One region of the Streptomyces sp. NPDC007945 genome, then DNA from elsewhere that is predicted to be linked to it. Evidence: riboswitches for the same ligand, from Rfam matches in the RefSeq annotation. Region 1 holds a riboswitch; each other region holds the start of a gene.
What was found. A riboswitch is a leader RNA that binds a small molecule or an ion and turns the genes downstream of it on or off. The one in region 1 is predicted to bind cyclic di-AMP.
Positions count from the first base shown of each region.

Region 1 (5,257 bases):
GCCCCGACGACCACGCCTGCCAGACGGACGGCATGATCGGTCTGGGCTGCGGCGCCCGCTCGTACACCGCGGCGCTGCACTACTCCTTCGACTACGCCGTCGACATGCGGGAGATCCGCTCGATCATCGACGCGTACACGGAGACCCGGGACTTCTCCCGGGCCGTGGTGGGCCGCTGGGTGGACGGGGCGGAGGCGCGCCGCCGCCACCTGCTCCAGTCGCTGCTCCAGGCGGAGGGCATGGAGCTGGCCGGGTACGAGCAGCGGTTCGGGTCCTCGGCGCGGGAGGACTTCGGCGCGGAGCTCGACCGGTTCGCGGCGTACGGCTGGCTGGACGGCTCGGCGCCGGAGGGGCTGCTCCGACTGTCGCCGGAGGGGCTCGCGTACTCGGACGGGCTCGGCCCGGAGCTGTTCTCCCCCGCCGTACGGGCCGCGATGGCCGCGTACGAGCCGAAGTAGGGCCGGCCGTGGACCTGACGCTGCTGTACCGGGGGCCGCTGGCCTCGTGCGACTACGACTGCCCGTACTGCCCCTTCGCCAAGCGCCGGGACTCGCCGGAGACGCTGCGGGCGGACCGGGCGGCCCTGGAGCGGTTCACCGCGTGGGCGGCGGGGCAGGACGGGGACCGACTGCGGATCCTCTTCACCCCGTGGGGCGAGGGCCTCGTCCGCTCCTGGTACCGGCGGGCGATGGTGGAGCTGTCGCGGCTGCCGCACGTGGAGCGGGTGGCGATCCAGACCAACCTGAGCTGCCGGACCTCCTGGCTGGACGAGGCGGACCTGGACGCGCTGGCGCTGTGGTGCACGTACCACCCCGGCCAGACGCCGTACGACCGCTTCCTCGGCAAGGCGCTCGACCTGGCGGCCCGGGGCGTCCGCTTCAGCGTGGGCGTGGTGGGGCTGCCCGAGCACCACGCGGAGGCGCTGCGGCTGCGGGCGGCGCTGCCGGACCACGTCTACCTGTGGGTGAACGCCGCCGAGGGGCACACGTACACCGACGCGGAGGCGGCCGCGTGGACGGGCGTCGACCCGCTCTTCGGCTACAGCCGGCATCCGCACCGCTCGGCGGGGCTGCCCTGCCGGACCGGCGAGTCGGTGGTGTCGGTGGACGGCGCGGGGACGGTGCGCCGCTGCCACTTCGTCAGGGCCGAGCTCGGCAACCTGTACGACGGTTCGTACCGCGCGGCCCTGCGGCCCCGGGCCTGCCCCCTCGCCGTCTGCGACTGCCACATCGGCTACGTCCACCTGGAGACGCTGCCGCTGTACGACGTCTTCGCCGGCGGGGTCCTGGAACGGATCCCCGCCGGCCGCCCCTGATCTACAGGGGCATGAGGTCGGGGCGCTTGGCCGCGACGTGGTCGCCGGAGCTCTCGCCGCGCAGCCGCCGTCCGATCCACGGCACCAGGTACTCGCGCGCCCAGTGGATGTCGTCGCGGCGGACCTCCAGGGGCCCGCGGGCGGGCAGCGGCGGCCACGCCTGGTCCGGGTCGGCGGGCACCGGCAGGCCGAGGACCTGGGCGGCGCGCAGCGCGACCCGGGTGTGGCCCTCGGGCGAGAGGTGCAGCCGGTCGTCGTCCCAGGCCCGCCGGTCCTGCACCGACCTCAGCGACCACAGGTCGAGGACCGGGCAGTCGTAGCGGTCGGCGATGGCGCGGACGTGGGCCGTGTACGTGGCGATCTTGCCGCGCAGGTGCTTGAGGACCGGTACGTCACGGGTGTCGAATCCGGTGGTCACCATGACGGTGCCGACGGCGGAGGTGAGGTCCCGCACCGCCCGCTCGAACCGCTCGGCGACGTCGTCGGGGTCGGTGCCGGGGCGGATGATGTCGTTGCCGCCCGCGCAGAACGTGACCAGGTCGGGCGCGAGCTCCTTGGCCCGGGGGACCTGCTCGCTCACGATCTGGTCGAGGAGGCGGCCGCGGACCGCGAGGTTGGCGTAGCGGAACTCCTGGTGGTCCGGCAGCTGGTCGGCGAGGAGCACCGCGAAGCGGTCCGCCCAGCCGACGTAGGTCCCGTCCGGTCCCGGGTCTCCGACGCCCTCGGTGAAGCTGTCGCCGATCGCCGCGTACGACCCGATTCCCCCGACCGCCCCGAACACGTTCTCTTCTGTTGCTTTCGAATCGTCTGCCACGACAGCACATCCTTCCTTTTCGGATGTGACCTACGCGACCGTAAGGAGGGGTTGACGACGGGTGATATATGCCACCGATAAAGAATTTGCCAAGCCCGGAACAGGGCGAGGGCCCGGCACGTACGTGCCGGGCCCTCGGTGGCCGTGGGGCCGGTCGCGTCAGATCGCGACGCCGTGCTGGCGCAGGTAGGCCAGCGGGTCGATGTCCGCGCCGTAGCTGGGCGAGGTGCGGATCTCGAAGTGCAGGTGCGGGCCGGTCGAGTTGCCGGTGGAGCCGGAGAGACCGATCTGCTGGCCGCCGCTCACCGACTGGCCGGCGGAGACGGCCAGGGAGGAGAGGTGGGCGTACTGCGAGTAGTTGCCGTCGGCGTGCTGGATGACGACCTCGTTGCCGTAGGCGCCGCTCCAGCCGGCGGAGACGACCGTGCCGGCGCCGACGGCGCGGACGGTGGTGCCGGAGGAGGCGATGAAGTCGGCACCGGTGTGGTAGCCGGAGGACCACATGGAGCCGGAGGCGCGGTACGGGGTGGAGACGCCGCCGGTGACCGGGGCGACCCAGCCGGTGGCGGCCGGGGCGGCGGCCGGGGCCGCGGCGCGCTCGGTGGAGCGGGAGGCGCGGGTCTGCTCGGCGGCCTTCGCCTTGGCCTTCGGGGCGGCCTTGACGGCGGCCTTCGGGGCGGCGGCCTTCGGCGCGGCCGACTGGGCGGCGGGCTTCGGGGCCGCGGCCCCGGCGGGGTTCTTGGCGCCGAGGGTGAGCTTCATGCCCGGAAGGATCAGCGAGGGGTTCTCGCCGACGACCTGCCGGTTGTCGGCGTAGAGCCGCTTCCAGCCGCCGGCGACGTCGTGGTCGGCGGCGATCTTGGACAGGTAGTCGCCGGCGACGACGGAGTACGTGGTCGGGGCGGCGGCGGCCTTGGCGGCCGGGGCGGCCTGGACCTGGGCCTGCGCGGTGGCGGCCACGGTGCCGGCGACGGCGGCCGGGGCGGCCTGCTCGGCGGCGTGGGCGCCGGTCGCGCCGAACAGCGGCAGGGCGACGACGGCGCCACCGGTGCCGGCGGCGACGAGGCCACGGGTGATCAGGGTGGACTTCTGGCGGCGGTGCTTACCCTTTGCGGGCATGGCGAATTCCTCTCCGGCGCCTGCGAGGTGAGCTGTCGGGTTCGGACTGGAGATGTCCGGCCGCGATTCTCACGCGACTTCACCCCGAGCCGTCCTGCGTCGCGGGACCGGCGTACTTCCTTGGGTCCCCCGCTCCTGCCACGCGTGGACGGGTGTGAATTCCGGACGGTGGCAGGATTCGGCGGTCCGACCGGATTGACGGCGACGCTAGACGAGCGGGGTCGGCGGGAACAAGCCACGGAATTCGACGGGCATTCCGGGACGATCTTCGGGCCCGAAATTCCGGTCACCCTCCGTGGATGACGGCCCCTCGAAACCCTTTTCAGGGCGGGTGGTTGGCCGGGGCGGTCGGCCACGATCCGTCACTTCTATGACCCTGCTCACGCACGGAATTCCATCTCCCCCTCAACCAGGGCTTGTTATACCAAGACCTTCCAATACGGACAGATCGCCCATTACCGGCCAGGGGGGTGCGCGGCGACCCGCCCGCCGGGATGATTGCCGGGGGAACCGATCTCGTACGGCCCCGTGAACGCCTACCCCCAGGAGCATCCGTGACGCAGCAGCTGCCGCAGGTCCAGCCCCTCGACTCCGGCGAGCCCGAGCTCGCGGCGGTCCGCAACTTCCGTGACGTGGCCGGGCTGCCCACCACCGACGGACGCGCGGTCCGGCCCGGCGTCCTCTTCCGCAGCGGTCACCTCGCCGAGGCCACCGAGTCCGACGCGGCCTTCCTCTCCGGCCTCGGCCTGCACACGATCTTCGACTTCCGCAACGAGGCCGACGCCAAGGTGGAGGGCCCGGACGTGGAGCTCCCGGGCGTGCGGAACGTGAACATACCGCTGAGCGACCCGGCGGACGGCAAGGAGTTCTGGCGGATGGTCCGCGAGGGCGACCTCGACACGCTGCGGGGACTGCTCGGCGACGGCAGGGCGGCGGAGCGGATGACCTCCGCGTACCGCCGGATGATCGTGGAGCGGACCGCCGAGCACAGCCGGATCCTGCACTCCCTCGCCGAGGAGGCCGTCCCGGTCCTGATGCACTGCGCGGCCGGCAAGGACCGCGCCGGGCTCTCGATCGCGATCACCCTGCTCGCGCTGGGCGTGGAGCGCGAGGCCATCGAGGCCGACTACGTGAAGTCGGGCGCCCCGCACCGGCGCTACAAGGTGCGCCGCAGCTCCACCGCCCGGGACGCGATGGCGCCCGAGGTGATGGAGCTGCTGAGCCCGCTCTTCGACGCGCGGGTGGAGTACCTGCGGGCCGCCTTCGAGACCATCGAGACGACCTGGGGTTCCGTCGACGCCTACCTGGCGGACGGCCTGAAGCTGGCGCCGGAGACCCGTGAGCGGCTGCGGGAGCGGTTCCTCACGGAGGCGTGAGGCCGCGGGTCCGGCGCGGTCACTGGTTCTGCCCGCCCAGCATGAAGAGCAGGTAGAGGAAGCCGGCGAAGAGGTGACCGGCGATCAGGTAGGCGAAGAGGCGGAGCACCAGCCCCTTGGGGAACTTCCCCTCGCCGCGCTCCTCACCGGTGACCGCGGCGGGCGCCTTGGACGGGGCGGAATTCACTGACTTGTCGGACATGTCGACCAACCCTTCGGGACTCAGCGGGCGTGCGGGGTGCCGCCGCCCAGACACAGCTCGGCGGCCGGGCTCTGCAGGAGCGTGTGGACGAAGAGCACCTCGGCGCCGGCGCGGCCGGCCGCGCCGATCCGGTGCGGGGTGAGCGAGTCGAAGTGCGCGCTGTCCCCGGGGCCGAGCAGGTGGACGGTCTCGCCCAGGGCGAGCCGGACCTCCCCTTCGAGCACGTGCAGCCACTCCTCGCCGGGGTGGACACGCACGATGTCGGCCCGGGTGGCGTAGGGCACGTGGACGCGCAGGCACTGCATGGCCCGGCCCGCGCCGCCCGCCTGCCGGTAGATCCAGCCGTCGGCCTCGACCGGCTCGGAGCGGTCGGCCCGGATCACCGGGTCGCGCTCCGCGGGGGTCTCGCCGAGCAGCTCGGCGACCGTCGT
Region 1 is NZ_JBIBJV010000006.1:309,759-315,015, reverse strand. Features, by position in the region: gene ACFZCF_RS21150 (STM4012 family radical SAM protein) at 1-458, shown strand, start outside; gene ACFZCF_RS21145 (STM4011 family radical SAM protein) at 467-1,315, shown strand; gene ACFZCF_RS21140 (SGNH/GDSL hydrolase family protein) at 1,317-2,129, opposite strand; gene ACFZCF_RS21135 (peptidoglycan DD-metalloendopeptidase family protein) at 2,289-3,248, opposite strand; cyclic di-AMP (ydaO/yuaA leader) riboswitch at 3,253-3,409, opposite strand; gene ACFZCF_RS21130 (tyrosine-protein phosphatase) at 3,803-4,624, shown strand; gene ACFZCF_RS21125 (DUF6126 family protein) at 4,644-4,826, opposite strand; gene ACFZCF_RS21120 (helix-turn-helix domain-containing protein) at 4,847-5,257, opposite strand, start outside.

Region 2 (5,257 bases), on a different contig from region 1:
GGCGACGGCGTCGGCCAGCTCCCGCACGGGGGTGGCCGGGTCGGCGGTGATCGCCCCGGTGGCGACGGTGCCGGAGAGGCGGGCGAGGACGGCGAGGACCTCGCTGGTGGTGCCGGAACGGGTGAGGGCGACGACCCGGTCGTAGCGGCGGTGGAACGGGAAGCGGGAGGCGGCGAACGCGTCGGTCTCGCCGTGCCCGCCGGCCTCGCGCAGATCGGCGTAGGCCTGCGCCATGAACCAGGAGGTGCCGCAGCCGATCACCGCCACGCGCTCGCCGGGCCGGGGCAGGGCGTCCACGTGCCGCGGCAGCGTGCGGAGCGCCTCGCGCCACGCCTCGGGCTGGGTGGCGATCTCGGCGGCGGTCCGGGAGGGGGTCATGCGCACTCCTTGCACGTAAGGAACAGGATCAATGCGTGAAGATGCTTGAAACGCTCATCATTCAAGCAGATTCACGCAACCCCTTGCCAGGCTTCCCTGCCCCGGCGGCGTACGATCGAGGCCGCAACCACGGGAGGATCGGTCCGGCATGTCCAAGCACGAGCGGTGGAACGCGCTCCTGGAACTCCTGGCGTCCGCCGGAAAGGTGGAGGTCGAGGAGGCGGCGGCCGCCCTGGACGTCTCCGCCGCCACGATCCGCCGCGACCTCGACGAACTGGCCGAGCAGCGCCTCCTCGTCCGCACGCGCGGCGGGGCCGTCGCGCACGGCGTCTCGTACGAACTGCCGCTGCGCTACAAGTCGGGCCGGCACGCGGCCGAGAAGGCGCGGATCGCCGCGGCGGCGGCCGAACTGATCACCCCCGGCGAGGTCGTCGGCCTGAACGGCGGGACGACGACCACCGAGGTGGCGCGGGCCCTGGCGCTGCGCTTCGCGGGCGAGCGCGCCGAGAGCGGAACCCCGACCGCCGCCTCCGGCCCCGCCCTGACGGTGGTCACCAACGCGCTGAACATCGCCGCCGAGCTGGCGGTGCGTCCGCAGATCAAGCTCGTGACGACCGGCGGGGTCGCGCGCCCGCAGACCTACGAACTGGTGGGCCCGCTGGCCGCCGGCGTCCTGGGCGAGGTCGCCCTCGACACCGTCGTCCTCGGGGTGGACGGGATCGACCCGGAGTTCGGGGCGATGGCCCACCAGGAGGAGGAGGCCGGCATCAGCCGGCTCTTCGCGGAACGCGCGAGCCGGGTCGTGGTGGTGACCGACGCGTCGAAGCTGGGACGGCGCGCCTTCGCCCGCATCTGCGGCCTGGACCGGGTCGACCTGCTGCTCACCGACACCGCGATCGACGCCGGTACGGCGGACCGCCTGTCGGAGGCCGGCGTCCGCGTCCTCACGGTCTGACCACGTGACGACCTGACGGTCGGCGCGTCGCACGAGGTGGGCTCCGCGGACGGCCGGCACGAGGTCACGATCCGGCTGCCCCCGACCGCGCCCGGCCGCGCCGCCGCACCGGCCACGTCGGGACGGGCGCGCCGAGCGTCACCGGCCGACCGGCTCCCCGCGCGGTCACCGCCCGGCCAGGGCCGCGCGCCGGATCGTGGCGTCGAGGAGCGCGAGCGCGTCCTCTGCGGTACGGCCCGGGGCGCGATTCCAGGGGCCGATGAGCCCGTGCCAGCCGCGGGACCGCAGCTCGGTCATGATCCAGGCACCGGCCTCGTTCATGGTGGCCGCGCTGCCGTGGCCGAGCCGGTGGGCGGCGAGGAGGGCGCCGCAGAGGCAGCGGGCGCCGCGCGCGTCGCGCAGCTTGTACGGGGTGTTCTGCCACCCCCAGTCGGTCAGCACCCGGCGCGCGTACGCCAGGTGGACGGAGGGGCGCACGTCGGCCCGGCCGATCCTGCGCCACACGTGCAGCCGGTCCGGGAGGGCGGCACCGATCCGGCCGGGCAGCGGGCGTTCGGCGGGCGGGGCCGGGGGCAGCGTGCCGAGCGCGTCCAGGGCTTCGGCGACGAGCCGGTCCACGGGGACGGAGAGGAGACTCCGCCAGGCCTCGGGGGCGGCGCTCTCGTAGAGGCGGGCCGCCTCGCGGTCGAGGGCGTCGGGGTCGGTCAGCAGGGCGAGGGAGGACATTCCCCCATCATGAGCGGCAATGTCTGCTTTGCGCGCTATGCGCCATACCTCTCACCCTCAAGTCATCACACAATTCCCCTAAAGGAGCTAGACGCCCTATTCGGACATTGCGCCTGCCGTGACGCGACTCACTTTCTCCGCCTCGCGAGCGGCCGTCCCTCCGTCACCACCCGCACGGGACAAGGGATTCCGGATCGCACGCCGAAATGATGGATCTTCAATTCCATCCATTCGATCTTCGGCTCCTGATTTCCCGTGCATTCGCGTCTTGTTCCCCGCGGTATTCCTCGCCTACGGTCACCTCCATTCGGACGGACGCCGAATCCTGCCACCGCCCGAAAGACCACCCATTTCACCCGACGGCAGGAGCGGGGGACCCACCACACCGCCGTTCCGGAGGTCCGGAACGGCTCGGGGTGAAGCCGCGTGCGCGCGGCCGGACAGCTCCAGTCCGAACCCGACAGCTCACCTCGCAGGCGCCGGAGAGGAAACCGTCATGCCCGCTCACGGCAAGCACCGCCGCCCCCGACGCAGCCCCGTCACCCGAGGTCTCGCCTTCGCCGGCACCGGCGGCGTGGCCCTCGCCCTGCCCCTGGTCGTGCCCGCCACGGCCGGCGCCGCGCCCTCCGCGCAGCCGGCGGCGCCGACCGCCGCCGTCACCGCCCGGGCCGTCGCGGCCGTCGCCCCCCAGGCGCCCACCGCCCCCGCGGCCCCCCGCGCGTACACCGTCGTGAAGGGCGACTCGCTTTCCCTGATCGCCCACCGAAAGGGAATTCAGGGCGGCTGGAAGTCGCTTTACCAGGCGAACAGGGAAGCCGTGGGTGACGATCCGTCACTCATTCACCCGGGCCTTGAACTGACGATTCGTCGGGATTCCGCCGAGCGCGCCGCCGAGCCGGTCACGAAGACCACCGCGAAGACGGCCGCGAAGCCGGCCCGCAAGGCCGCCGCGAAGTCCGCCGAGGCCGCGTCCGCCGGTTCCGCCGAACGGGCGAGCCGCTCCGCCGCCCGTGCCGCGGCCCCGGCCGTCCAGGCCCAGCCGGCCGCCGCGAAGGCCGCCCCCCGGTACGCCGACAACCTCGACGGCTGGATCCGCGAGTCGCTCGACGTCATGGCCCGCTACGGCATCCCCGGCTCGTACGACGGCATCCTCCGCAACGTGATGCGCGAGTCCTCCGGGAACCCCCTTGCCGTCAACCTCTGGGACTCGAACGCCGCCAAGGGCACCCCCTCCAAGGGCCTGCTCCAGGTCATCGACCCGACCTTCGCCGCGTACCACGTGCCGGGCACCTCCCTCGACCCGTACGACCCCGTCGCGAACATCACCGCCGCCTGCAACTACGCGGCCGACCGGTACGGCTCCATCGACAACGTCAACGGCGCCTACTGATCCGTCCCGCCGGTCACGGCGGCGAAGTGGGCCGCGAACCACTCCGCCGCCAGCGCCGCCACCTCCTCCAGGGCCCCCGGTTCCTCGAAGAGGTGGCCGGCGCCCGGCACGACCTCCAGCCGGCTCTCGCAGCGCAGCAGCGCCTCGGCCCGCCGGTTCAGATCGAGGACGAGCTCGTCGGCGCCGCCGACGATCAGCAGCGTCGGGGCCCGCACCCCGCCGAGCCGCTCCCCCGCCAGGTCGGGCCGTCCGCCCCGGGACACCACGGCCGCCACGTCGTCGTCCTCTTCCGCCGCCGCCCACAGCGCGGCGGCGGCCCCGGTGCTGGCCCCGAAGTAGCCGCGCGGCAGGCCGCCGGTGCCGGACCGCCCCGCCGCCCAGGCGGCGGCGCCGCCCAGCCGATCCGCGAGCAGCGGGGTGTCGAAGACCCGTGCGCGGTCGCCCGCCTCGGTCTCCGTGAGCAGGTCGAAGAGGAGGGTGGCGAGCCCGGCCCGGTTCAGGGCGGCCGCCACCGCGCGGTTGCGCGGGCTGTGCCGGCCGCTGCCGCTGCCGTGCGCGAAGAGCACCAGGCCCGACGCCCCGTCGGGCATCGCCAGCTCGCCCGGCAGCTCGCCGCCCCCGGCCGCGACGCTTACCGCCGTGTGCCGGACGGCCGGCCCGCGTGCCGCCCGGCTCCGGTCGAGGCGGGCCACCACCTCGGCGTCCGGCGTCTGGTCGAACGCCCGGTAGAACTGCCCGACCGCGTAGAAGTCCTCCGGAGTGTGCACGGCGACCGTCTCGTCGGCCTCGCCGCGGACCCGCGCCGTCCAGCCGTACGGCGCCACGGGGACGGCCAGCACGATCCGGGCGGCTCCGGCGGCGCGTACCGCCCGGCAGGCGGCGAGCGCGGTCGCGCCGGTGGCCAGCCCGTCGTCGACGACCACCGCCGTACGCCCCTCCAGCGGCACTGGCCTGCGGCTGCCCCGGTACGCGCGGGACCGCTCGGCCATGACCAGCCGCTCGCGCTCCTCGGCCGCCTCCAGCTCCCTGCCGGACACGCCGGCGTCGCGCACCACCTGCTCGTTCACCACCCGGACGCCGCCCTCGCCGATGGCCCCCATGGCCAGCTCCGACCTGCTCGGCACGCCCAGCTTCCGCACCAGGCAGATGTCCAGCGGCGCGTCGAGCGCCTCGGCCACCTCCGCCGCCACCGGCACCCCGCCGCGCGGCAGCCCGAGGACGACGACGTCGGCGCCCCGGAGATGGCCGAGCCGGTCGGCGAGCTGCCGCCCGGCGTCGGCCCGGTCGGTGAAATACATGACACGCCGCCTTCCCGATCGGCGCCCCCCTCGGACGCGGACCGTCGCACCCGGCCCACCCCTCCAGGGTCCCACCGGCCGGGGCGCCGCCGCCTCCGGTCGGCCTCAGCCCACCCCGTGCCGCACGACGGCCACCGGACAGTCGGCGTGGTGCAGCAGCGCCTGGCTGACCGAGCCGAGGAGCAGCCCGGCGAAACCGCCGCGCCCCCGGGCGCCCATGACGAGCAGCCGCGCGGTCCCGCTCTCCTCCAGGAGGACCTCGCGCGGCCGGCCGCGTACCAGCCGGGCCTCGGCCTCGGTGCCGGGGTACCGGTCCGCGACCCGGGCCAGCGCCGACTCCAGGACGCGGGCGGCCTCCGCGTGCACCTCCTCCGCGCCCGCGAAGAGCGGCGTCAGGTCGCCGGGGCCCGAGCTCGGCGCCCAGGCGTGGACCGCGACGAGGCCGGCGCCGCGCGCCCGCGCCTCCGCGAAGGCGAAGTCGACGGCCGCGTCCGAGTCCGGCGAGCCGTC
Region 2 is NZ_JBIBJV010000004.1:154,338-159,594, reverse strand. Features, by position in the region: gene ACFZCF_RS14905 (SIS domain-containing protein) at 1-378, opposite strand, end outside; gene ACFZCF_RS14900 (DeoR family transcriptional regulator) at 527-1,333, shown strand; gene ACFZCF_RS14895 (hypothetical protein) at 1,499-2,059, opposite strand; cyclic di-AMP (ydaO/yuaA leader) riboswitch at 2,366-2,551, shown strand; gene ACFZCF_RS14890 (transglycosylase SLT domain-containing protein) at 2,556-3,449, shown strand; gene ACFZCF_RS14885 (phosphoribosyltransferase family protein) at 3,443-4,747, opposite strand; gene ACFZCF_RS14880 (universal stress protein) at 4,853-5,257, opposite strand, start outside.
Region 2: it holds a riboswitch for cyclic di-AMP, as region 1 does, so the genes downstream of both, ACFZCF_RS14890 (transglycosylase SLT domain-containing protein) here and ACFZCF_RS21135 (peptidoglycan DD-metalloendopeptidase family protein) in region 1, are expected to answer to the same signal.

Region 3 (5,257 bases), on a different contig from region 1:
CGACCGAGGTCGTTGATCCGGTCGTAGCGGACGGTGGCGATGAAGTCGTCGCCGACGGTGGCGGCGAGGCCGACCCGGTCGACGAAGTCGTGGTGGGTGAAGCGGTGGACGTCCTTGGCGGAGAGCCGGGGGTAGGGGGCGAAGAAGCGGTAGTACTTCGACTCGTCCGAGACCTGCTCGTAGAAGCTGACCAGCCGGTCGGCGTCGTCGGCGGTGATGGGCCGGATGCGCGCGGTGCCGCCGTCCCTGAGGACGACGTCGGCCTCCCAGTGGTCGGGGTAGGCGTGCTCCTCCGGCGCCGGGCCGCCGCCCGGCGCCCCGCCCGCGACCGCGGCCCCGCCGCCTCCGGCCCCGCCCGGTCCGTCCGTCTGCTCCGACGCGCTGCGCATGGGCAAAGCCTACGGCCGGGGTCCGACACCGGCACCGTCCGCGCGCCCACTCCCTGGCGGTACACGGCTCGCGCGGCCTCCCGGCCCCGTGCAAGGTGAGAGGGCCGGACGTCCCACGGAGGCGGGACCGCCCCGACAGGAGCACGCCGCAACCCGTGAGAGACTGGTCTAGACAACCCGCTGAAGACCTGAAGGGCAACACCATGGCTGAGCGCCGCGTCAACGTCGGCTGGGCCGAGGGCCTGCACGCCCGCCCCGCCTCCATCTTCGTCCGTGCCGCCACGGCCTCCGGTGTCCCGGTGACCATCGCCAAGGCCGACGGCAACCCGGTCAACGCCGCGTCGATGCTCGCGGTCCTCGGCCTGGGCGCGCAGGGCGGCGAGGAGATCGTGCTCGCCTCGGACGCCGAGGGTGCCGAGGCCGCGCTCGAGCGCCTCGCCAAGCTCGTCGCCGAGGGCCTCGACGAGCTCCCCGAGACGGTCTGACCCCGGCGGGTCGCTCCACGCTCCTCCCCCGACGGCCGCGTCCCCGGAATTTCCCGGGCGGACGCGGCCGTCCGGCATTTCCGGGACAGCGGAATTGCCTTTTCGGAGAGTTTCCGGGCAGCGCGAAAGAAGCCCGATAATCGCTATTCTTTGTATACGGTGCCCGTGTTAATTCCGGACGCTCGCCGTGTTGACGGCATGTTGCGAAACCCTCACGCGGCCCCGCTCGGGCCTTTTCAGCCGGTGCAGCGGGAGCGTGTGCTCGGCGTGCTGCGCGGTGAGCGCGCGGGCCCGTTCGGCGTCCCCGCGGGCGACGGCGTCGACGATGGCCCCGTGCTCGGCCCACGTCTCGGCGGGCCGGTCCGGCTGGTCCACCACGTACATCCAGGCGATCTTGTGGCGCAGCTGGGTGAGGAGCGCGGCGAGGGCCGGGGAGCCGGAGGCCTGGGCGAGCGTCTCGTGGAACCAGCCGCCGAGCGCCCGCAGGTCCTCGCCCTGCCCCCGGCGGGCCCGCTCCTGCCCCAGCCTGACCAGGCCCCGCAGCACCTTGAGGTGGGCGTCGGTGCGCCGCTGGGCGGCCCGGGCGGCACCGAGCGGTTCGAGCAGCGCCCGCACGTCGAGGAGGTCGGAGGCCTCCTGGTCGGTGGGCTCGGCGACATGGGCGCCCGCGTGCCGGCGGCTGACGACGAAGCCCTCGGACTCCAGCGTGCGCAGCGCCTCGCGGACCGGGACGCGGGAGACGCCGTACCGGCGCGCGAGCTGTTCCTCGGTGAGGCGACTGCCGCGCTCGAAGACACCCGAGACGATGTCGTCCCGGATCGCCGTGCATACCGATTGCGCGGGAACCCGCATGTCCGACCTCCGTATTCGCTCCGCGCGCACCGAATTCGAGCAGCGCCGTTCACGCGACTCTATTGCAGGGCGCCGGAAATTCCGATGCCGCCTCGAAATTCGTCAGGTTCGCCACGGATTCCCGCGGCTCGGCGCCGCGCGCCCCCGGACGCGGAAAGGCCCCGGCTCGCGGGAGCCGGGGCCTTTCGGTGCAGCGCGGGGGCGCGGGGCGTCAGAGGCTGACGCCCCGGGCGCGGAGGTACGCGACGGGGTTGATGTCGGAGCCGTACTCGGCGCTGGTCCGGGCCTCGAAGTGGAGGTGCGGGCCGGTGGAGTTGCCGGTCGAGCCGGAGACGCCTATCTGCTGGCCGGGCTCGACGGTCTGGCCGACGTACACGCCGATGGACGACAGGTGGCCGTACTGGGTGTACGTGCCGTCGTTCATCCGGATCACGATGTTGTTGCCGTACGCGCCGCCCCAGCCGGCCTCGACGACGGTGCCGGAGCCGACGGAGACCACCGAGCTGCCGTAGGAGGCGTGGAAGTCGACGCCGGAGTGGCTGCCGGAGGACCAGAGCGAGCCACCGGTCTTGTAGCCGGTGGAGACGTACGAGCCGGCGACCGGGAGGTTGAAGGAGGCGAGCCGGCGGCGCTCGGCCTCACGGGCGGCGCGCTCCTTGGCCTCGCGGATCTCCTGGGCGCGGGCCTCGGCCTTGCGCTTCGCCTCGGCGCGCGCCTTGGCCCGGGCCTCGGCCTCGGCGGCCTCCCGCTCCTGGGCGGCGGCCTGCGCGTTGAGCTGGTCCGCGATGGACTCGTCGGCGATCACCTGGGTGAGGCCGGTGTCCTCGGGGGAACGGTCGTCCGTGTCGGCGGCGAGCGCCGGGGAGGCCAGGGTGCCGACGACGCCGGTGGTGGCGAGTGCTGCCACGCCGGCGATGCCGGCGCTGCGGCGAGCCAGTCGGCTCGCACCACGGTGCTTCCCGGTGGCACGGGTGAACGCCAAGACGGTTCCTTTCCTTCCCTCTCGCCTACCGGGTTAGCTGACGGGTTCGGAGCAGGAAGGTCTCCTACGGACCCCTCCGCGTGGCGAAGGCGTCCGATTCACCCCAGGGACTGCGTGGGTCCCCGGCTCCCCAGGCTCGCGCCTGACGGGGACTCGGCGATGTCTGTCCGGTTGCCGCGGGTGCGGCGCGTGCGTCGGGTCGGACAGACGGATCGACGCTAGGCCGGACGGATGGTGATCGCCAAACAGACTCGCTCATTTGTAAGACATGCCACAGGTCATACGATCACCCTTAACTCCATAACGGACAAAGCGGAGGTCTCCGACGCTTCTACGCGTCGGAGACCTCCGCCAGGGGTTGACGGCCGGTCAGCTCACCGGCCGGTCCACCCGTCGACCCGCCTCGGCCGGCTCACCCGGGCTCAACTCACCACGGTCACGTCGCCGATGCCGAGGGCCCGGACGGGCTCCTCGATCTGCGACGCGTCGCCCACCAGGACCGTGACGAGCCGGTCCACCGGGAAGGCGCTGACGACGGCGGCCGTGGCCTCGACCGTGCCGGTCTCGGCGAGCCGCGCGTACAGCCGGGCCTGGTAGTCGTCCGGCAGGTGCTGCTCCACCTGGTCGGAGAGGGTCGCGGCGACCGACGCGGCCGTCTCGTACTTGAGCGGGGCCACGCCCACGAGGTTCTGCACCGCCACGTCCCGCTCGGCGTCGGTCAGACCGCCCTCCGCCAGGGTGCGGAGCACCTTCCACAGGTCGTCGAGGGCCGGACCGGTGTTGGGGGTGTCGACCGAGCCGCTGATCGCGAGCATCGAGGCGCCGTGGCCCTCGCCGTCGGAGCGGAGCACCTGCCCGAAGGCGCGCACGCCGTACGTGTACCCCTTCTCCTCGCGCAGGACGGCGTCCAGACGGGACGTCAGGGTGCCGCCGAGGCAGTAGACGCCGAGGACCTGCGCGGCCCACACGGAGTCGTGGCGGTCCGGGCCGATCCGGCCGATGAGCAGCTGCGTCTGGACCGCCCCGGGACGGTCCACGATGACGACCCGCCCGGTGTCGTCGGCGGTGATCGGCGCCATCGGGCGCCGCGCGGCCGGCTTGCCGCTCCAGGCGCCCAGGGTCTCGGCGAGCACCTCGTCGAGGTCGACGCCCGTGAGGTCGCCGACGACGACCGCGGTGGCGGCGGCGGGCCGCACGTGCGCGTCGTAGAAGGCGCGGACGGCGGCGGCGTCGATGGCCTTCACCGTCTCCTCGGTGCCCTGGCGGGGCCGGGACAGCCGGGTGTCGGCCGGGAAGAGCTCCTTGTAGAGCTGCTTGGCGGCCCGGCGGCTCGGGTTGGCGGCCTCGTGCGGGATCTCGTCGAGCCGGTTGTCGACCAGGCGCTTGACCTCGTCCGCGTCGAAGGCCGGGGAGATCAGCGCCTCGGCGACCAGGCCGAGGGCCTTGCGGAGCCGGGAGGCAGGGACCTCCAGGGACACCCGGACGCCGGAATGGTCCGCGTGCGCGTCGAGAGTGGCGCCGCAGCGCTCCAGCTCGGCCGCGAATTCCTCGGCGCCACGCTCGGTGGTCCCCTCGGAGAGGGCGCGCGCCATGATCGTGGCGACGCCGTCGAGACCCTCGGGCTCGGCGTCCAGCGGCGCGTCGAGGAAGATCTCGACGGCGACGACCTGCTGGCCGGGGCGGTGGCAGCGGAGCACCGTCAGGCCGTTGTCGAGCGCGCCGCGCTCGGGCGCCGGGAAGGCCCACGGCCTGGCCGTGCCGGCCTGCGGCTGCGGGTGGAACTCCATGCTGGTCAGGGAGGCGGCGTCGGTCACAGGTCCGCTCCTTCCTCGTCGTCGCCGTCGGCGCTGTCGGCGGGGGCTGCCGGCTCGTAGACCAGCACCGCGCGGTTGTCGGGGCGCAGCCGGGCCGCGGCCACCTCGCGCACCTCGTCGGCGGTGACGGCGAGGACGCGGTCGACCGCGGTCAGGGCGAGCTGCGGGTCGCCGAACAGCACGGCGAAGCGGCACAGTTCGTCGGCGCGGCCGGCCACGGTGCCGAGCCGGTCGAGCCATTCGCGCTCCAGCTGGGCCTGGGCGCGCTCCATCTCCTCCGCGGTCGGGCCCTCGGCCGCGAAGCGGGCGAGCTCCTCGTCGACGGCCGCCTCGATCACGGGGACCTCGACGCCGCCGGAGGTCTTGACGTCCAGCCAGCCGAGCGAGGGGGCGCCGGCGAGCCGCAGCAGGCCGAAGCCGGCGGTGACCGCGGTGCGGTCACGGCGGACCAGCCGGTTGTGGAGCCGGGAGGACTCGCCGCCACCGAGCACGGTGAGGGCGAGGTCGGCCGCGTCGCACGCGCGCGTGCCGTCCTCGGGCAGCCGGTAGGCGGCCATCAGGGCGCGGGCCGGGACGTCCTCGACGACGACCTCGCGCAGCTGCTCGCCGATGACCTCGGGAAGGGCGCCGTCGCGCGGGGCGGGCTTGCCGTCGTGGCCGGGGATGGAGCCGAAGTACTTCTCGACCCAGGCGAGCGTCTGCTCCGGGTCGATGTCGCCGACCACCGACAGGACG
Region 3 is NZ_JBIBJV010000008.1:110,921-116,177, reverse strand. Features, by position in the region: gene ACFZCF_RS24785 (GNAT family N-acetyltransferase) at 1-389, opposite strand, end outside; gene ACFZCF_RS24780 (HPr family phosphocarrier protein) at 593-874, shown strand; gene ACFZCF_RS24775 (GntR family transcriptional regulator) at 1,043-1,726, opposite strand; gene ACFZCF_RS24770 (peptidoglycan DD-metalloendopeptidase family protein) at 1,938-2,708, opposite strand; cyclic di-AMP (ydaO/yuaA leader) riboswitch at 2,716-2,877, opposite strand; gene ACFZCF_RS24765 (insulinase family protein) at 3,131-4,495, opposite strand; gene ACFZCF_RS24760 (M16 family metallopeptidase) at 4,519-5,257, opposite strand, start outside.
Region 3: it holds a riboswitch for cyclic di-AMP, as region 1 does, so the genes downstream of both, ACFZCF_RS24770 (peptidoglycan DD-metalloendopeptidase family protein) here and ACFZCF_RS21135 (peptidoglycan DD-metalloendopeptidase family protein) in region 1, are expected to answer to the same signal.

Region 4 (5,257 bases), on a different contig from region 1:
CGGAGGATGACGGCGTGTCAGAAATGTGATCTTCGCGTGATCGCGAAGCCACCGACTTGTGACGGACGTTCGAATGCGGCTACGTTCGCGCCAACGTTCGGCCCCACCACGGCCGTCACCGCCGTCACCGCCGTCACGCGAAAGGCCCCGACATGCTTTCCGGAAACGGACGACACCGTCGACCCCGTCAGGCTCCCGCGCTCGTCGTCACCGCCGGAGTGACCGGATCCGCCCTGGCACTGCCGCTCCTCGCCACCGGCTCCGCCTCCGCCGCCGACGCGGCCACCTGGGACCGGGTCGCCGCCTGCGAGTCCGGCGGCCAGTGGAGCGCCAATCTGGGCAACGGCGCGTACGGCGGCCTCCAGATGACGCAGGAGGCGTGGGAGCGGCACGGCGGGCTCGCGTACGCCCCCAGCCCCGACCTCGCCAGCCGCGCCCAGCAGATCGCCGTCGCCGAGGTGGCGCTCTCCGCCGGCAGCACCGACTGGGACACCTGCGCCCCGATCGCGGGCCTGAAGAACGACGGCAAGCCCACGGGTGTGCGGCCGGGCCCCGCCGTCCAGCAGGAGGACGAGGGCGGGGTGGCGCCGGAGTCCAACTGGACCGGCGGCACCGCCGTGCCCTCCGCGCCCGCCGAGGTCGAGGAGGCCGAGGAGGCGACGGAGACGACGCCGCGGGCCCCCGAGGCCGTGGAGGAGAAGGGGAGCGGCACCACCGCCCCGACGGCCCCGGCGGCCCCGACCGCCCCCGTCGCGCCCGCGACGCCGCCTTCCGCCGGCGCCACCACCCCGCCGCCCGCGACCGCCACCCCCGACGCGCCCACCGGCACCACTCCGGCGGCCCCGGACGCCTCCACGGGCACGCCGGGCACGCCCGGCGCCCCGGAGGACACGCCGGAGGCCCCCGAGGCCCCCCTGGCGCCCACCACCCCGGTGACCCCCGGCGCGGAGGGCACGCCTGACGCGCCGTCGGCGACGCCGGGCACGGGCAAGCACCGGGGCGAGGCCGCCCCGGAGGAAAGTGGCGTAACGGACACTATGCAGGATTACGGGCGACATGCCGCAGCTGCGGACAAGGTCACATCAACTACCGTCAAGTCGGACGCAAGTGACGCCTACACCGTGCGGCCGGGTGACAGCCTGTCGGAGATTGCTCAGGAGAACGATCTTGTCGGCGGCTGGGACGCCCTCTACGACGCCAACCGCCAGACGGTCGGGGCCGATCCGGACCTCATCCTCCCTGGTCAGAGCCTTGAGCTGAAGGCGGACGCCGCGGCGAAGTGAGGGCGCTTCAGGGGTGTATGTCCGCTTTTAGGAAAGTGAGACATGGGTCTCTTCGCCCCAACTGGCGTGTCGCGTCCGCAAACTTTGCTTCCGTCAGGCCTCACCTGCGCAAACGAGGTCTGACGGAGTGCAAGTAAGGGCGTTTTGTCCGACGTAAGCCTCTTTGAACTTCGAGCACCTGTGTGTCTACGGTCGTCACCGCTCGCCACCGCGGGCCCCGTCGACCGAAACGCCGAGTCCTGCCGTCGGTCGCCGGGAACTGTCGTCGCGAAAGCGCCGCAGGCAGGAGTGGGGGACCCAAGGTTCGTGCCGGTCCCGGCCGTCGACCAGACGGACGGAACGACCGGCTAGGGGTGAAGCCGCACGCAAGGACGTGTGGCCGGGCGAACTCTTCAAGCCCGAACCCGACAGCTCACCTCACAGGCGTCGGTGAAGAGGAAACTCCATGCTGTTCTCCGGCACGGGCAAGCGTCGTCGTCCCTCCAAGGCCACCCGCGTCGTCGCCCTCGTCGGCGTCACCGGCGCGGCCGTCGCCGCCCCGCTGATGGCCGCGGGCACCGCTTCCGCCGCCACCGCCTCCGAGTGGGACCGCGTCGCCCAGTGCGAGTCCGGCGGCAACTGGTCGATCAACACCGGCAACGGCTACTACGGCGGCCTCCAGTTCTCGGCCTCCACCTGGGCCGCGTACGGCGGCACCGCCTACGCCCCCACGGCCAACCAGGCCAGCAAGTCGCAGCAGATCGCCGTGGCCGAGAAGGTCCTCGCGGGCCAGGGCAAGGGCGCCTGGCCGAGCTGCGGCGTCGGCCTCTCCTCCGCCTCCTACGACGGTGGCGCCGCCGAGGCCGCCGCCCCGCAGCAGCAGAGCGCCCCGCAGCAGAGCGCCCCGAAGCGCTCCGCCGAGCAGCCCGCCACCCGCAGCGAGCAGCGCCAGGCCCCGAAGCCGCGCACCCAGGCCGCTCCGCAGGCCGCCGCCAAGAAGACCGTCACCACCCCGACCGGCAAGAAGGTCAAGAAGGGCGACGGCGAGTACAAGGTCGTGGCCGGCGACACCCTCAGCAAGATCGCCAAGGCGCAGGGCGTCGACGGCGGCTGGGCCGAGCTCTTCGAGCTCAACGAGGACGTCGTCGAGAACGCCGACCTGATCTACCCGGGTCAGCAGCTCCACCTGAAGTGAGCCCCGCGGCACCGGTGAGTCCGGCGGCTCACCGGCGCCCGACGACCCTCCCGCGGTGACCACCCCGGTCCCGAGCCCCTTCCCCCGTGGCTCGGGACCGGGGTTCCGTCGTTACCGTCCAGTAGTTCACGGTCCTTTCGTCCCCTCCTGCATGCTCTTGGGCCCTTTTTCGTCCCAGGGGACGGGCGGTCGGCTGGCTGGAGCGCCGGAGCCGGTTAGGCTCTTGTCGCAAGGCGAACGAGACCTTGCGACCCATGCGTCACACCTAGCGTCACATCCCAGAAGGAGATGCTCGTGCCGTCCATCGACGTCGTCGTAGCCCGGGAAATCCTGGACTCCCGAGGCAACCCCACGGTCGAGGTCGAGGTCGGCCTCGACGACGGCAGCACCGGCCGTGCTGCCGTGCCGTCCGGTGCCTCCACCGGTGCGTTCGAGGCCCTGGAGCTCCGCGACGGTGACCAGAACCGCTACCTCGGCAAGGGCGTCGAGAAGGCCGTCCTCGCCGTCATCGAGCAGATCGGCCCGGAGCTCGTCGGCTACGACGCCACCGAGCAGCGCCTGATCGACCAGGCCATGTTCGACCTGGACGCCACCCCGGACAAGTCGTCGCTCGGCGCCAACGCCATCCTCGGCGTCTCGCTCGCCGTCGCGCACGCCGCCTCCGAGGCCAGCGACCTCCCGCTCTTCCGCTACCTCGGCGGACCGAACGCGCACCTGCTGCCCGTTCCGATGATGAACATCCTCAACGGTGGGTCGCACGCCGACTCCAACGTCGACATCCAGGAGTTCATGATCGCCCCGATCGGCGCGGAGTCCTTCTCCGAGGCCCTCCGCTGGGGCACCGAGGTCTACCACACCCTCAAGTCCGTCCTGAAGACCAAGGGCCTCTCCACCGGCCTCGGCGACGAGGGCGGCTTCGCCCCGAACCTCGGCTCCAACCGTGAGGCGCTCGACCTCATCCTGGAGGCCATCAAGCAGGCCGGCTACGTGCCCGGCAAGGACGTCGCCCTCGCCCTGGACGTCGCCGCCTCCGAGTTCTACAAGGACGGCAAGTACCTCTTCGAGGGCAAGGAGCGCTCCGCCGCCGAGATGACGGAGTACTACGAGGAGCTCGTCTCCGCGTACCCGCTCGTCTCCATCGAGGACCCGCTGTTCGAGGACGACTGGGCCGGCTGGAACGTCATCACCGAGAAGCTCGGCGACAAGGTCCAGCTCGTCGGCGACGACCTCTTCGTCACCAACCCCGAGCGCCTCGCCCGCGGCATCGAGGAGAAGTCCGCCAACGCCCTCCTGGTGAAGGTCAACCAGATCGGCTCGCTGACCGAGACCCTCGACGCCGTCGAGCTCGCCCAGCGCAACGGCTTCAAGTGCATGATGTCCCACCGCTCCGGCGAGACCGAGGACGTCACCATCGCCGACCTCGCCGTCGCCACCAACTGCGGCCAGATCAAGACCGGCGCCCCGGCCCGCTCCGAGCGCGTCGCCAAGTACAACCAGCTGCTGCGCATCGAGGAGATCCTCGACGACGCCGCCGTCTACGCCGGCCGCAGCGCCTTCCCGCGCTTCAAGGGCTGACCTGCCCGGCGCCTGTAGTTACGTACGTCCCCGCACACGGTCCCGTACCGTGTGCGGGGACGTACGCGCGATCAGGGGAGGCGAGACGGCATGGCCGTGAAGAACGGGGACCGGTTCTCCACCGCGACCCGGATCAGGCTGCTCGGCGAGCAGACCGCGGCCCGTGTCTACCGCTCCCAGACCCGCCGCCAGGCCCGGCGCTCCCGGCTCACCGGCCGCGCCGCCTTCCTCGCCCTAGTGGTCTGCTCCCTCGTCGTCGCCCTCGCCTACCCGATAAGGAGCTACGTCTCCCAGCAGGGCGAGATCGCCGAACAGGAGCGCAGGGCGGCCGAGGCGGCCCGGCGGGTCGAGGAGCTGCGGGACGAGAAGGCCCGCCTCCAGGACCCGGCCTACGTCCGGCGCCTCGCCCGCGAGCACCTCCACTACGTGCTCCCCGGCGAGACCGGCTTCACCGTGAACGACCCCGGGGCGGCCGACCGCCCCCGCGCCGACCAGGGCACGGCCGACCGGCCCTGGTACGACAACCTCTGGGACGGCGTCGACCACGCCGACCGCAACTGAACCGACCCAGGATCCGAGACATGGACACGCCCCCTCCGCAGACCGAACGCACCGAGCCCACCGAGGCGGACGTCGCCGCCTTCGAAGCCCAGCTCGGCCGCCCGCCGCGCGGTCTGCGCGCCATCGCGCACCGCTGCCCCTGCGGCAACCCGGACGTCGTCGAGACCGCGCCCCGGCTGCCCGACGGCACCCCCTTCCCGACCACGTACTACCTCACCTGCCCCCGGGCGGCCTCGGCCATCGGCACCCTGGAGGCCAACGGGGTCATGAAGGAGATGCAGGCCCGGCTCGCCACCGACCCCGAGCTCGCCGCCGCCTACCGCGCCGCGCACGAGGACTACCTCGCCCGCCGCGACGCCATCGAGGTCCTGGAGGGCTTCCCCAGCGCCGGCGGCATGCCCGACCGCGTGAAGTGCCTGCACGTCCTCGTCGGCCACTCCCTCGTGGCGGGCCCCGGCGTGAACCCCTTCGGCGACGAGGCCCTCGCGATGCTCCCCGAGTGGTGGGCCAAGGGACCGTGCGTGAACCCGTGCGCGGACCACCGCCCGGACGACGAGGAGTCCGTCAAGTGACCCGGGTCGCCGGAATCGACTGCGGCACCAACTCCATCCGCCTCCTCGTCGCCGACGTCCACCCGGAGACCGGCGAGCTGGTCGAGCTGGAC
Region 4 is NZ_JBIBJV010000011.1:140,507-145,763, forward strand. Features, by position in the region: gene ACFZCF_RS28425 (cytochrome P450) at 1-10, shown strand, start outside; gene ACFZCF_RS28430 (transglycosylase family protein) at 153-1,283, shown strand; cyclic di-AMP (ydaO/yuaA leader) riboswitch at 1,548-1,724, shown strand; gene ACFZCF_RS28435 (transglycosylase family protein) at 1,729-2,457, shown strand; gene eno (phosphopyruvate hydratase) at 2,746-4,032, shown strand; gene ACFZCF_RS28445 (septum formation initiator family protein) at 4,123-4,593, shown strand; gene ACFZCF_RS28450 (DUF501 domain-containing protein) at 4,614-5,165, shown strand; gene ACFZCF_RS28455 (exopolyphosphatase) at 5,162-5,257, shown strand, end outside.
Region 4: it holds a riboswitch for cyclic di-AMP, as region 1 does, so the genes downstream of both, ACFZCF_RS28435 (transglycosylase family protein) here and ACFZCF_RS21135 (peptidoglycan DD-metalloendopeptidase family protein) in region 1, are expected to answer to the same signal.